Desulforamulus hydrothermalis Lam5 = DSM 18033: one gene and its partner. The protein of the gene in region 1 binds, or shares a complex with, the protein of each later gene. Links are inferred from orthologs where the notes say so. Each region holds a gene or a part of one and is shown in the gene's direction. Other genes may lie near its edges.

Region 1 (8,002 bases):
CGGTTAAAAACCCTCGGTCTCACGTCCCATGCGGATTATGCCAGTCCTGAACGCATTTTGAAAGAACTGGAGTACGCCGAGGGGATTATGAAGCGGATCGGCTGCCCGGTCATTGATGTTACCAATAAAGCTGTTGAAGAAACAGCCAGCAAGGTGCTGGAGATTTATTACCGTGGCGAAAGACACCGGTAAACAGTAAAGCAAGTAGTCGAGGAGGGAATTGAAGTGGCGAACAAGAAATACGTGTATACGTTTTCTGAAGGAAGAGCTGATATGAAAAGTCTTTTGGGCGGCAAAGGCGCCAACTTGGCTGAAATGACCAATATCGGTCTGCCGGTTCCCCCGGGCTTCACCATTACCACCGAGGCTTGTAAAGAATTTTACCTGGCCGGGCGGCAGTTTCCTGCCGGTATGGTAGAAGAAGTGGAAGAAAAGATTGCCTGGCTGGAACAAACCCTGGGCAAAAAATTTGGCGATCCCAACGGGCCCCTGTTGGTTTCCGTCCGTTCCGGTGCCGTCATCTCCATGCCGGGCATGATGGATACCGTTCTCAACCTGGGCCTCAACGACCGGACAGTAATCGGCCTGGCGGCCGGCAGCGGCAATCCCCGCTGGGCATATGACTGTTATCGCCGGTTTATCCAAATGTTTGGCGATGTGGTGCTGGGCATTGAGCACCATAATTTTGAGGCTGTTTTGGAGGAGCAAAAATACAAGCGTCAGGTTCAGTATGATAATCAACTGACGGCTGAAGACTGGCAGCAGGTGATTGAAAAATACAAATTTATTGTGCGCCGGGAGACCGGCAGCGAATTCCCGCAGGATCCCAAAGAACAGCTCTACAAAGCCATTTACGCCGTATTCAATTCCTGGGAAAACGACCGCGCCATAGTTTACCGCCGGATTCATAAAATCCCTGATGACCTGGGCACTGCCGTTAATGTACAGGCCATGGTATTCGGCAACATGGGGGATGATTGCGGCACCGGCGTGGCCTTTACCCGCAATCCCTCCACCGGTGAAAAAATGCTCTACGGTGAATTTCTCACCAACGCCCAGGGGGAGGATGTGGTGGCAGGCATCCGTACCCCGCGCCCGATAGCCAAACTGCAGGAAGAAATGCCGGATGTTTATCAACAGTTTGTCCGCATTTGCACCCTGCTGGAAAACCATTACAGAGATATGCAGGATATAGAGTTTACCATTGAACGGGGCAAGTTATGGATGCTGCAAACCCGTAACGGCAAGCGCACAGCCCAGGCGGCCATCCGCATTGCGGTGGAGATGGTGGATGAAGGCATTATCAGCAAAGAAACTGCCATAACCAGAGTTGATCCCGGCCAGCTGGACCAGCTGCTGCACCGCCGCATTGACCCCGCCGCCCAACTAAATGTAATTGCCAAAGGCTTGCCGGCATCTCCCGGCTCTGCTTCGGGTACGGTTGTCTTTAACGCTGACCGGGCAGAAAACCTCAGCCAGCAGGGGCAAAAAGTGATTCTGGTGGGTACGGAAACCACCCCGGACGACATTCACGGCATGGTGGCGTCCCAGGGTATTCTCACCTCCCGGGGCGGCATGACCAGTCACGCTGCGGTGGTGGCCCGGGGTATGGGCAAACCCTGTGTTTGCGGTTGTGAAGCCATAAAAATAGATTACGAAAACAAGCAGTTTACAGTGGGCGATATTGTTGTAAAAGAAGGCCACGTTATTTCCATCGACGGTTCCACCGGTCAAGTAATCCTGGGTGAGGTGCCAATGATCGAGCCCGAGTTGTCGGCTGAGTTTCAAAAACTGCTGCAGTGGGCGGATGAAATCCGTACCCTGGGTGTCCGGGCCAATGCCGATACCCCCGAGGATGCTGCCAAAGCCAGAGAGTTTGGCGCCGAGGGTATTGGTTTAACCCGTACCGAGCATATGTTTATGGCCCAGGATCGCCTGCCCATTGTCCAGCAGATGATTCTGGCTGCCGATCCGGAAGAAAGGGCAGCGGCGCTGGCCAAACTGTTACCCATGCAGGAAGGGGACTTTTACGGCATTTTAAAAGCTATGGCCGGCCTGCCGGTGTGCATCCGCCTGCTGGATCCGCCGTTGCACGAATTCCTGCCTAACGGGGAAGAATTGGCGGTGGAAATCAGCCGGCTCAAACTGACCGGCGGACCGGCAGCGGAGCTGCAGCAAAAAGAAGAACTGCTGCGCAAAGTACGTTCTTTGTCCGAGTTTAACCCCATGCTGGGGCACCGGGGCTGCCGTCTTGGCATTACCTGGCCGGAAGTATATGCCATGCAGGCCAGGGCCGTTTTCCAGGCTACGGCCCGGCTGGTACAGGAAGGCTACCGGGTTGAACCGGAAGTGGAAATACCGCTGGTGATTGATGTTAAAGAACTGGCCTACCTGCGGCAGTTGGTGGAAAGCGTGGCAGAGGAAGTAAAACAAGCAACCGGTGTGGCTTTCCACTACACCGTGGGCACCATGATTGAAGTGCCCAGGGCAGCCCTGCTGGCCGACGAAATTGCCACCCAGGCGGAATTCTTCTCCTTTGGTACCAACGATTTGACCCAAACCACCCTGGGCTTCTCCCGGGATGATGCCGAGGGCAAGTTTATGCAACCCTACCTGGAAAAGAAAATCCTGGCCGAAAACCCCTTCATTGTGCTGGACCGCAAGGGCGTTGGCAAGCTCATGCAATGGACGGTGGAAAATGCCCGCCGGGTGAAACCCGACCTGTTAATCGGTATTTGCGGTGAGCATGGCGGCGAACCCAGCTCGGTGGAATTCTGCCACCGGATCGGTTTAAACTATGTCAGCTGCTCCCCTTACCGGGTACCTGTGGCCCGGTTGGCAGCCGCCCAGGCAAAAGTTAAAAACAGCTAACGAAAAACTATCAGCATGTATTTAAGAGGGCAGCGCAAGCTGCCCTCTTAAACTGTTAAGGCGGTTTGTGATCTCCGGCCGGTCAAGGGGCAGATAGAGGCGATTCCCTGCATTATTAGCAGCAAAGTCTGAATACCGCAGGTACATGAACCTTTCCTTACAAAATTATTACGCATAAAAGGATTTGCCGGGCCTCCGTCGAAATTACCTGCATAAAGAGAGGCAGGAAGATATGAAGGCATTACGACTGTTTATTGCCGTCCGGCTGCCTGACAGCATCAAGCAGCGGCTGGCCGCCGTCCAGGCTGTGCTGCGGCAAACCGGGGCGGCTGTTAAATGGGTGGAGCAGCATCAATTTCATCTTACATTAAAATTCTTAGGAGAAACCCCGCCGCCACAGGTACCGGCTATTGTAGAAGCTATCCGGACGTGCGGTGCGGCTGCCGCTCCTTTTGAACTGAGCCTGGGCAGCCTTGGCGTTTTTCCTGACCGGGGTAAGCCCAGGGTGATTTGGGCCGGGCTGGGGGGAAACCGGCAGGCCCTGACGGCTTTACAGGCATGCCTGGAACAACAACTGATGCCGCTGGGCTTCCCGCCGGAAAACCGGCCTTACACGCCCCACTTAACCCTGGGGCGGTTCCGGCAGCCGGGGGCGGATGCTGAGCTGCTCGGGCAAATGGCGCGGCACAAGCATTCCTTACAGGGAGAGTGGCAGGTAGCCGACCTGCACCTGATGCAAAGTGTCCTGACACCCCGGGGGCCTGTTTATACCATTCTTGCCGCGGTACCGCTGCACTCGCCGGGTCTATCCTCAAGCAATCCGGCATAAGGTGATATAAATACGCAAGACTTGTATTGGTCGCAAAATGTTATGCCTTGCCCATGATCAAGGAGGAAAAAACATGCTGATACTTGCTTTAAACGGCAGTCCCCATACCGACGGCAATACCGCTTTCATGCTGCAGGAGGCCCTGGCCGGCGCGGCTGAAAAGGGGGCCGCCACCCGCTTAGTGCATGTGGCGGCAATAGTCACCACCGGCCGCAAGTTATTCTGCGACGCCTGCAGCAACCCCTGTACCGGTGCTTGTTACCAGGGAACCCCGCTGGCCGAACTGTTTAACTTAATTAAAACCGCCGACGGTATTATCCTGGGAAGCCCGGTTTATTTCGGTACGGTTGCCTCACCATTAAAGCTGTTGTGGGATAAAAGCCGGGCCCTGCGCAAGGAAAAAGCCCTGGTGGATGTGGTGGGGGCAGCGTTGTCGGTGGGGGCGTCCCGTTTTGGCGGGCAGGAAAGCACCGTCCGGGCATTGCAGGATATTATGTTGGTGCATGGCATGACGGTGGTGGGCGACGGGGCCTTTGGGGACGATGCGGGCCATCAGGGGGCCAGTGCCCAGCGGCCGGCGCAGGAAGATCCGGAAGCAGCCCGGAGGTGCCGTATTCTGGGGCGTCGGGTGGCCGAGGTGGCAGAGGCTACCGTTGCCTTGCGGGCAAGGAAAAATAAGGTAGGTTAACATCATGGAAATCAGGCTGCGAACCGAAGAACTGGAAAACAAGCACCTGTCGCCCTTTGCCTGCCGCAGCAGCATGAGCAGGGGCAGAGAACGGCCGGAAGAGCCCTGCCCGGTGCGAACCGTTTTTCAACGGGACCGGGATCGCATCATCCATTCTAAGGCGTTTCGCCGGCTCAAACTAAAAACCCAGGTGTTTATTATACCCGAGGGTGATCATTACCGCACCCGGCTTACCCATACACTGGAAGTGGCGCAAATTGCCCGCACCTGTGCGAAAGCTCTGGGCCTGAACGAAGATTTAACCGAGGCCATAGCCCTGGGCCATGACCTGGGTCACACTCCCTTCGGCCATGCCGGAGAACAGGTATTAAACCGGTTGTATGAGGGCGGCTTCAAGCATAATGAACAAAGCCTGCGGGTGGTGGATTTGCTGGAGGGCCAGCGAGGGTTGAACCTCACCTATGAAGTGAGGGACGGCATCCTCAATCACACCGGTCCCCGTATACCCTTCACCCTGGAAGGGCAGATTGTCAGGATTGCCGACCGTATCGCCTACATCAACCACGATATTGACGACGCTTTGCGGGCGGGCGTTTTGCTGCAACAGGACTTGCCCCGGGACTGCCTGCAGGTATTGGGGGCAACCCACAGCCGGCGGATTAATACCATGGTGCTGGATTTGGTGCAATCAAGCATGGGAAAACCCTTCATTGCCATGAGCCCGGCTGTGCAGGAGGCTATGGATAGATTAAGAACTTTTATGTTTGATCATGTATATATTGGTTCAGAGGCCAAAAAAGAAGAAGATAAGGCCCGGCATGTGGTGGAAGGGCTTTATTTGCATTATATCCGGCATCCCCGGCTGCTGCCGGAGTACTTGCTGCAGCGGCTTGAGCAGGAAGGGGTTGCCCGGGCGGTGTTAGACTATATTGCCGGCATGACCGACCGCTTTGCGGTGGCCCAGTATAAAAAAATGTTTATTCCCAAAGGTTTTCCCCTGGGATAAGGGTTTGTGCTATAGAGATTGCAAATATTGGTAATAATAAAGCTGTTGTCATAAGAAAAAATGTCGAAGCGTTGCAGGAAATTTTTTAGTAACAGCGAATAAACTTTAAACTGTAGTTCAGATTCGGGTTTCTTCCAGTGGCAGGAAAAGCACCCTTGGACAAAGAAAAACCTTATGTACCTGTGGTAGAAGGGTGGTTTTTATGGCAGGACGGATCCCGGAAGCCGTGCTTGAAGAAATCAGACAGCGTTCAGACATTGTAGAGATTGTTGCACGGTATGTTCCTTTGGAAAAGCGAGGCAAAAACTATTTGGCCCTTTGCCCCTTTCACCAGGAAAAGACGCCCTCCTTTAATGTCAGCCAGGAAAAACAAGCCTTTCACTGTTTTGGTTGCGGCGTGGGAGGAAATGTCTTTAGCTTTATCATGATGGTGGAGGGTCTTTCTTTCCTGGATGCTGTAAGATTTCTGGCTGCCCGGGCGGGAGTCAAAATACCCGCCGAAGCATCACCGGCTGAGCAGGCACGCCAGGGAAAAAGAGACAGGGCTTTTAAGATATACGGCCTGGTCAGGGATTTTTACCGCCTGCTGTTGGGCAAAGAAATCGGCGCCGGGGCACGCCGTTACCTGGAATCGCGCAGGCTGGCCGAGTCAGCTGCAGAAACCTTTCAATTGGGTTATGCCCCGGCCGGCTGGGATAACCTGGTCAAATTTTTAGCTGCCCGGGGGATCAAAACAGAAGAAATGGTACAACTGGGTTTGGCCCAAACCAGGGAGAGCGGCGGTTGTTATGACCGTTTCAGAAACCGGGTGATGTTTCCCATCTGGGACAGCCAGGGGCGCGTGGTGGGTTTCGGCGGACGCACCATGGGAGATGATAATCCCAAGTACCTGAACTCGCCGGAAGGAGAATTTTTTAATAAAGGCCGCTTGTTATACGGTCTGCATATAGCTCGCCGGAGCATCCGTGAGCTGGGATATGCCATTTTAATGGAAGGGTATATGGATGTCGTATCTGCCTACCAGCACGGCGTCGCCAATGCGGTGGCCTCTTTAGGCACCGCCTTTACCAGGGAACAGGCCGGGTTATTAACGGCCTATACCAATGAAGTGGTAATAGCCTATGATGCGGATGCAGCCGGTATTAAGGCAGCCCTGCGGGCGGCAGAAATTCTGCAGCAGGTCGGCTGCCAGGTGCGCATTGCCAGCATAACCGGGGCCAAAGACCCGGACGAGTTTATCCAAAAATACGGCCTTGCCGGCTGGCAAAAAATAATTCAGCAAGCTGCCCCTCTGGTGCAGTTTAAGCTGTTGCAAGCTGTTAAAGCACATGGATTGTCAAATAAAAGAAAAATCCTTCAGGAGGTGTTACCCAACTTGGCTGCTGTGGCCAGTCCAATTGAATTAGAAGAAGCTGTTAAACAAACGGCCACGGTTTTACAGGTAAATTGGGAGACCGTGCTGGAGGAAATTAAATCTTTCAAGAAAAATACCAGAAAAATATCCCAAATTGGGGATAATTCTGTAAAAAACAGCCATAATATAGCGAGTACGCGCCCTGCCGTTCCGCAACAGCCCAGGGATGCCCGATCCCAGGCCGAAGCCGGGATCCTGCGCATGGCTTTGGAAAACCGGTCATGGTTGGAGCGAATACTGGCCGAATTGGGACAGCAATTCTTTCAAAACAGCGATTATCAAAGTATTTTTAATGCTTATCTGGCCGGCGGCTCTGACCGGTCGGCGGCGGCATTGTTTAATTTGCTGGACGAACCCCGGCAAAAAATCTTAAGCAGTATTCTGCTGCAGGAACTGCCCGGCCCGATTACCGAGCAGATGTTAGCTGATTTTATTAATACAATTAAGAAATTGAGCGATAAGGCCCGGCTGGAAGATTTATTGGCCCGGTTGGCGGCGGCTGAACAGTCCGGCGATACCGCTCAAGTGCGCGATCTCAGCCAACAGATTCACATTCTGATGAATAAATTGAAGTGGCCCGAAAGGGGAGTGGCAACATGAGGGACGAAACAAAAGTAGAGCAGGTTAAAGAACTGATCGAAAAGGGCAAAAAACGCGGCGTGCTTACCTATACAGAGATCATGGATACGCTGCAGGGGATTGAGCTGTCCCCGGACCAAATTGATGACATTTATGAGAAAATTGCTGCCATGGGTGTGGAAATCGTCCCTGAAACCACCGATTTGGAGCCACTGGAAGTAGATGACGCCATAGACGCGCCGCCGGAAGAAGTGGAAGTTGACCTTACCATTCCGGAAGGCATCGGGATTGACGATCCGGTCAGAATGTATTTAAAAGAGATTGGCCGGGTTCCTCTGCTGTCACCCGAAGAAGAGGTGGAGCTGGCCAAACGCATGGAACAGGGGGATGAGGAAGCGAAGCGCCGCCTGGCGGAAGCCAACCTGCGCTTGGTGGTCAGCATTGCCAAACGCTATGTGGGCAGGGGCATGCTGTTTCTGGACTTAATCCAGGAAGGCAATCTTGGCTTAATTAAAGCGGTAGAAAAATTTGATTACCGCAAAGGTTATAAATTCAGCACCTATGCCACCTGGTGGATCCGCCAGGCCATTACCCGGGCCATTGCCGACCAGGCCC
Region 2 (3,229 bases), on another replicon or contig:
CCGGCCCTGCAAAACAAGCTCCTTAAGGTGCTGGAGGACAAACGGGTGTATTTTGATTCTGCCTATTATGACCCCAATGACCCCAATGTTCCCCAGTATATTAAAAAAATCTTTGAAGAAGGGGCGCCGGCAGACTTTGTGCTGATTGGCGCCACTACCCGGGAGCCGGAGGAAATCAACCCTGCGGTGCGTTCCCGATGTGCCGAGGTGTTTTTTGAACCCCTCACCCCGGCAGATATTCAAGACATCATCCGGCAGGCGGCGTCCAAGCTGCAGGTGGATATGGATGAGCAGGTGCCGGAGATTATTTCCGAGTATACCATTGAGGGACGAAAGGCCATTAACATTTTGGCGGACGCTTACGGGTTGGCCTGCTTCCGTCGCCAGGAAACCAATTCAGTGCATTTGACGGTGCAGGATGTTTATGAAGTAATCCAGGTCAGCCGCTTAACGCCATATGTATTAACCAAAGCCTCGGATGAATGCGAAGTGGGTAAAATTTTCGGCCTGGGGGTAGCCGGCTACCTGGGTTCGGTGTTGGAGATTGAAGCGGTGGCTTTTGCTGCCCGCAACGCCGGACAGGGCACCATTCGATTCAACGATACGGCGGGCAGCATGGCCAAGGACTCGGTATTTAATGCGGCAGCGGTGATTCGCAAACTTACCGGCAAAGACATCAGCCAGTACGACATCCATGTCAACCTGGTGGGAGGCGGCCGCATTGACGGGCCCTCTGCCGGGGTGGCCATCATGCTGGCCATGTTAAGCGCGGTGGAAGAGCAGCCGCTGCCCCAAAACATCGCAGTAACCGGCGAAATTTCCATTCAAGGCAAAGTGCGGGCGGTGGGCGGTGTTTTTGAAAAAATTTACGGTGCCAAACAAGCCGGCATTAAAAAAGTGTTTATTCCCAAAGAAAACCTGCCGGATGTCCCGGCTGACCTAAAGGGCATAGAAGTAATCGCGGTGCAGCGGGTAGAGGAAATACTGGCGCACATCTGGCCGCACCACCAGTCAGCTCTCTGGCTGGTTAGTTAACAAAACAGGCAAACTGACCAAAAAGGTGAGACCATGTTAGATCGCGTACCACCGCAAAACATTGAAGCGGAGCAATCGGTGCTGGGGGCTATGCTGCTGGAACGGGAAGCTATCTTCCGGGTGATGGAATTCCTGAAACCGGAAGACTTTTACCGGGACAGCCACCGCCTGATCTATGAAGTGATCCTGGAACTGGCCGAATCCGGCCGGCCGGTGGATCTGATAACCGTTACCGACCTGCTGCGGGCCAAGGGAGACCTGGAGAAAGTGGGCGGTGTTAGCTATGTAGCCACCCTGGCCAACCTGGTGCCCACCGCCGCCAATGCTGAATATTATGCCCGCATTGTGGAGGAAAAGGCCCTCACCCGGGCTCTTATTTCTGTTACCACCCGTATTTCCGCCCGGGGTTACGAGGGGGCGGAAAATCCCGAAGAACTGCTGGACGAAGCGGAACGCTCCATTTTAGAATTAAGCCGCCGGCGCAGTAGCGACACCTTTGTTCCTATCAAGGAAATCCTGGTTAAAACCTTTGAAGAAATAGAACATGTCTATACCCACCGGGGCAAAATAACCGGCGTTCCCACCGGGTTCCATGACCTGGACCGGATGACCAACGGCCTGCAAAAGGGCGACCTGATTATTTTGGCAGCCCGTCCCAGTATGGGAAAAACTGCCTTTGCCATTTTAATCGGCCAGTATGCTGCCCTGCGGCACCAGGTGCCGGTGGGCATCTTTAGTTTGGAAATGTCCAAAGAACAGCTGGTGCAGCGCATGCTGTGTTCCGAGGCCATGCTGGACGCCCATAAAGTGCGGACCGGGGATTTAACCGACGATGACTGGGCCAAGCTGCACGAAGCCGCCCGCCATCTTTCCCGGGCCCCCGTTTATCTGGACGACAGCGGCGCTGTCACAGTGCGGGAAGTCCGGGCCAAAGCCAGGCGCCTGAAAGCCGAAAAAGGCCTGGGTTTGCTGATTATTGATTACCTGCAGTTGATGTCGGGCGGCCGGCGCACGGAAAATCGCCAGCAGGAAATTGCCGAAATCTCGCGCAGTTTAAAATCCCTGGCCAAAGAACTGCAGGTGCCGGTGCTGGCCCTTTCCCAGCTGAGCCGGGCGGTGGAAAGCCGTACCGACAAGCACCCCATGATGTCCGACCTGCGGGAGAGCGGCAGCATTGAACAAGATGCCGACCTGATCATGTTTATCTACCGTGACGAATACTATAACCCTGATTCAGAGAAAAAGGGGATAGCCGAAATTATTGTGGCCAAGCAAAGAAACGGTTCGGTAGGTACCATAGAGCTGGGATTTTTTAAAGAATTTGTAAAATTCGTCAATTTAGCCCGTCGTGATTAGAAAACAACATTGTGCAAGAAAGAACAAAACCACGGCGGGTTCTTTCTGCTTTTATGCGGCTTTATTCCGGTTGACAACAGCAAGAAACTGGGTTAGTATATTCCTGTTTGGTAACACCGACAGTCTAATATTTAAATGCATCAAGCAAATTAATGGGGGTATTCGGACAGCAGCTCAAATAGAAAACTTTTTAGTTTCTGTTTGGGTTATTTTTATTTTAATGGAAAGAATACCTACCAGACAGCGCCGTTTAGCATAATTGGAGCCGGTGTTAACCTGCACTTAGTGAAGAAAAGAGCGTTCTCCGGGATGTTTTAGGGAAACGTCCTGCGCAGCGGTTTTTGAGGTATTAGGAGGTGTCATTGTGTCTACAGTTGTCATTATCGGTGCCCAGTGGGGGGACGAAGGCAAAGGCAAGATTACAGATTTTTTGGCTGAAAAAGCCGACCTGATTGTGCGTTACCAGGGCGGCAACAATGCCGGCCACACCGTGGTGGTTGACGATGCGGAGTTTAAACTGCATTTGATTCCCTCCGGCATTTTATATCCCGAAAAGACCTGCGTGATTGGCAACGGCGTGGTGATCGACCCGGGTGTACTGAAACAGGAACTGGATTCCCTGGCTGCCCGCGGGGTACCTATCGGCAAGCTGCGCATCAGCCAGCGGGCCCATGTCATTATGCCCTATCACCGTCTGATGGATGCGGTGGAAGAGGAACAAAAGGGTGAAGCTAAAATTGGCACTACCCGCCGGGGTATCGGCCCTACCTATACAGACAAAGCTGCCCGGGTAGGCATTCGGGTGGTGGATTTAATTGATCAAGAAGAATTTCCCCGC

Evidence for each region. The genes of interacting proteins can lie anywhere in the genome.
Region 2: the proteins of dnaG (region 1) and dnaB are in contact, whole or in part, in a crystal structure (PDB 2R6A), measured with the Geobacillus stearothermophilus proteins. The link is inferred for Desulforamulus hydrothermalis Lam5 = DSM 18033 from one-to-one orthologs. Residues at the interface, in WP_049624496.1 of Geobacillus stearothermophilus: Lys456, Leu457, Leu458, Pro459, Ala460, Asn463, Ala464, Leu467, Leu535, Leu536, Ile537, Ala538, Gln544, Glu545, Asp548, Tyr549, His552; in WP_033016901.1 of Geobacillus stearothermophilus: Ser13, Glu15, Ala16, Gln18, Glu91, Leu92, Asp94, Ala95, Val96, Pro97, Thr98, Ala99, Ala100, Asn101, Tyr104, Tyr105, Ile108.

Annotation. Positions count from the first base shown.
Region 1 is NZ_CAOS01000013.1:271,221-279,222, forward strand. The notes cover bases 5,045-8,002. They hold dnaG (DNA primase), read left to right. Parts: upstream 5,045-5,596; coding sequence 5,597-7,408; downstream 7,409-8,002. Other genes in these bases: DESHY_RS11460 (deoxyguanosinetriphosphate triphosphohydrolase), read left to right, coding at 5,045-5,394; rpoD (RNA polymerase sigma factor RpoD), read left to right, coding at 7,405-8,002. Outside these bases: DESHY_RS11440 (pyruvate, water dikinase regulatory protein), read left to right, coding at 1-192; ppdK (pyruvate, phosphate dikinase), read left to right, coding at 226-2,871; thpR (RNA 2',3'-cyclic phosphodiesterase), read left to right, coding at 3,104-3,700; DESHY_RS11455 (flavodoxin family protein), read left to right, coding at 3,774-4,388; more of DESHY_RS11460, read left to right, coding at 4,393-5,044. UniProt on the Escherichia coli protein: RNA polymerase that catalyzes the synthesis of short RNA molecules used as primers for DNA polymerase during DNA replication.
Region 2 is NZ_CAOS01000010.1:37,202-40,430, forward strand. What follows is about bases 233-3,229. They hold dnaB (replicative DNA helicase), read left to right. Parts: upstream 233-1,068; coding sequence 1,069-2,391; downstream 2,392-3,229. Other genes in these bases: lonC (Lon family ATP-dependent protease), read left to right, coding at 233-1,035; DESHY_RS07625 (adenylosuccinate synthase), read left to right, coding at 2,756-3,229. In the rest of the region: more of lonC, read left to right, coding at 1-232. UniProt on the Escherichia coli protein: The main replicative DNA helicase, it participates in initiation and elongation during chromosome replication. Travels ahead of the DNA replisome, separating dsDNA into templates for DNA synthesis.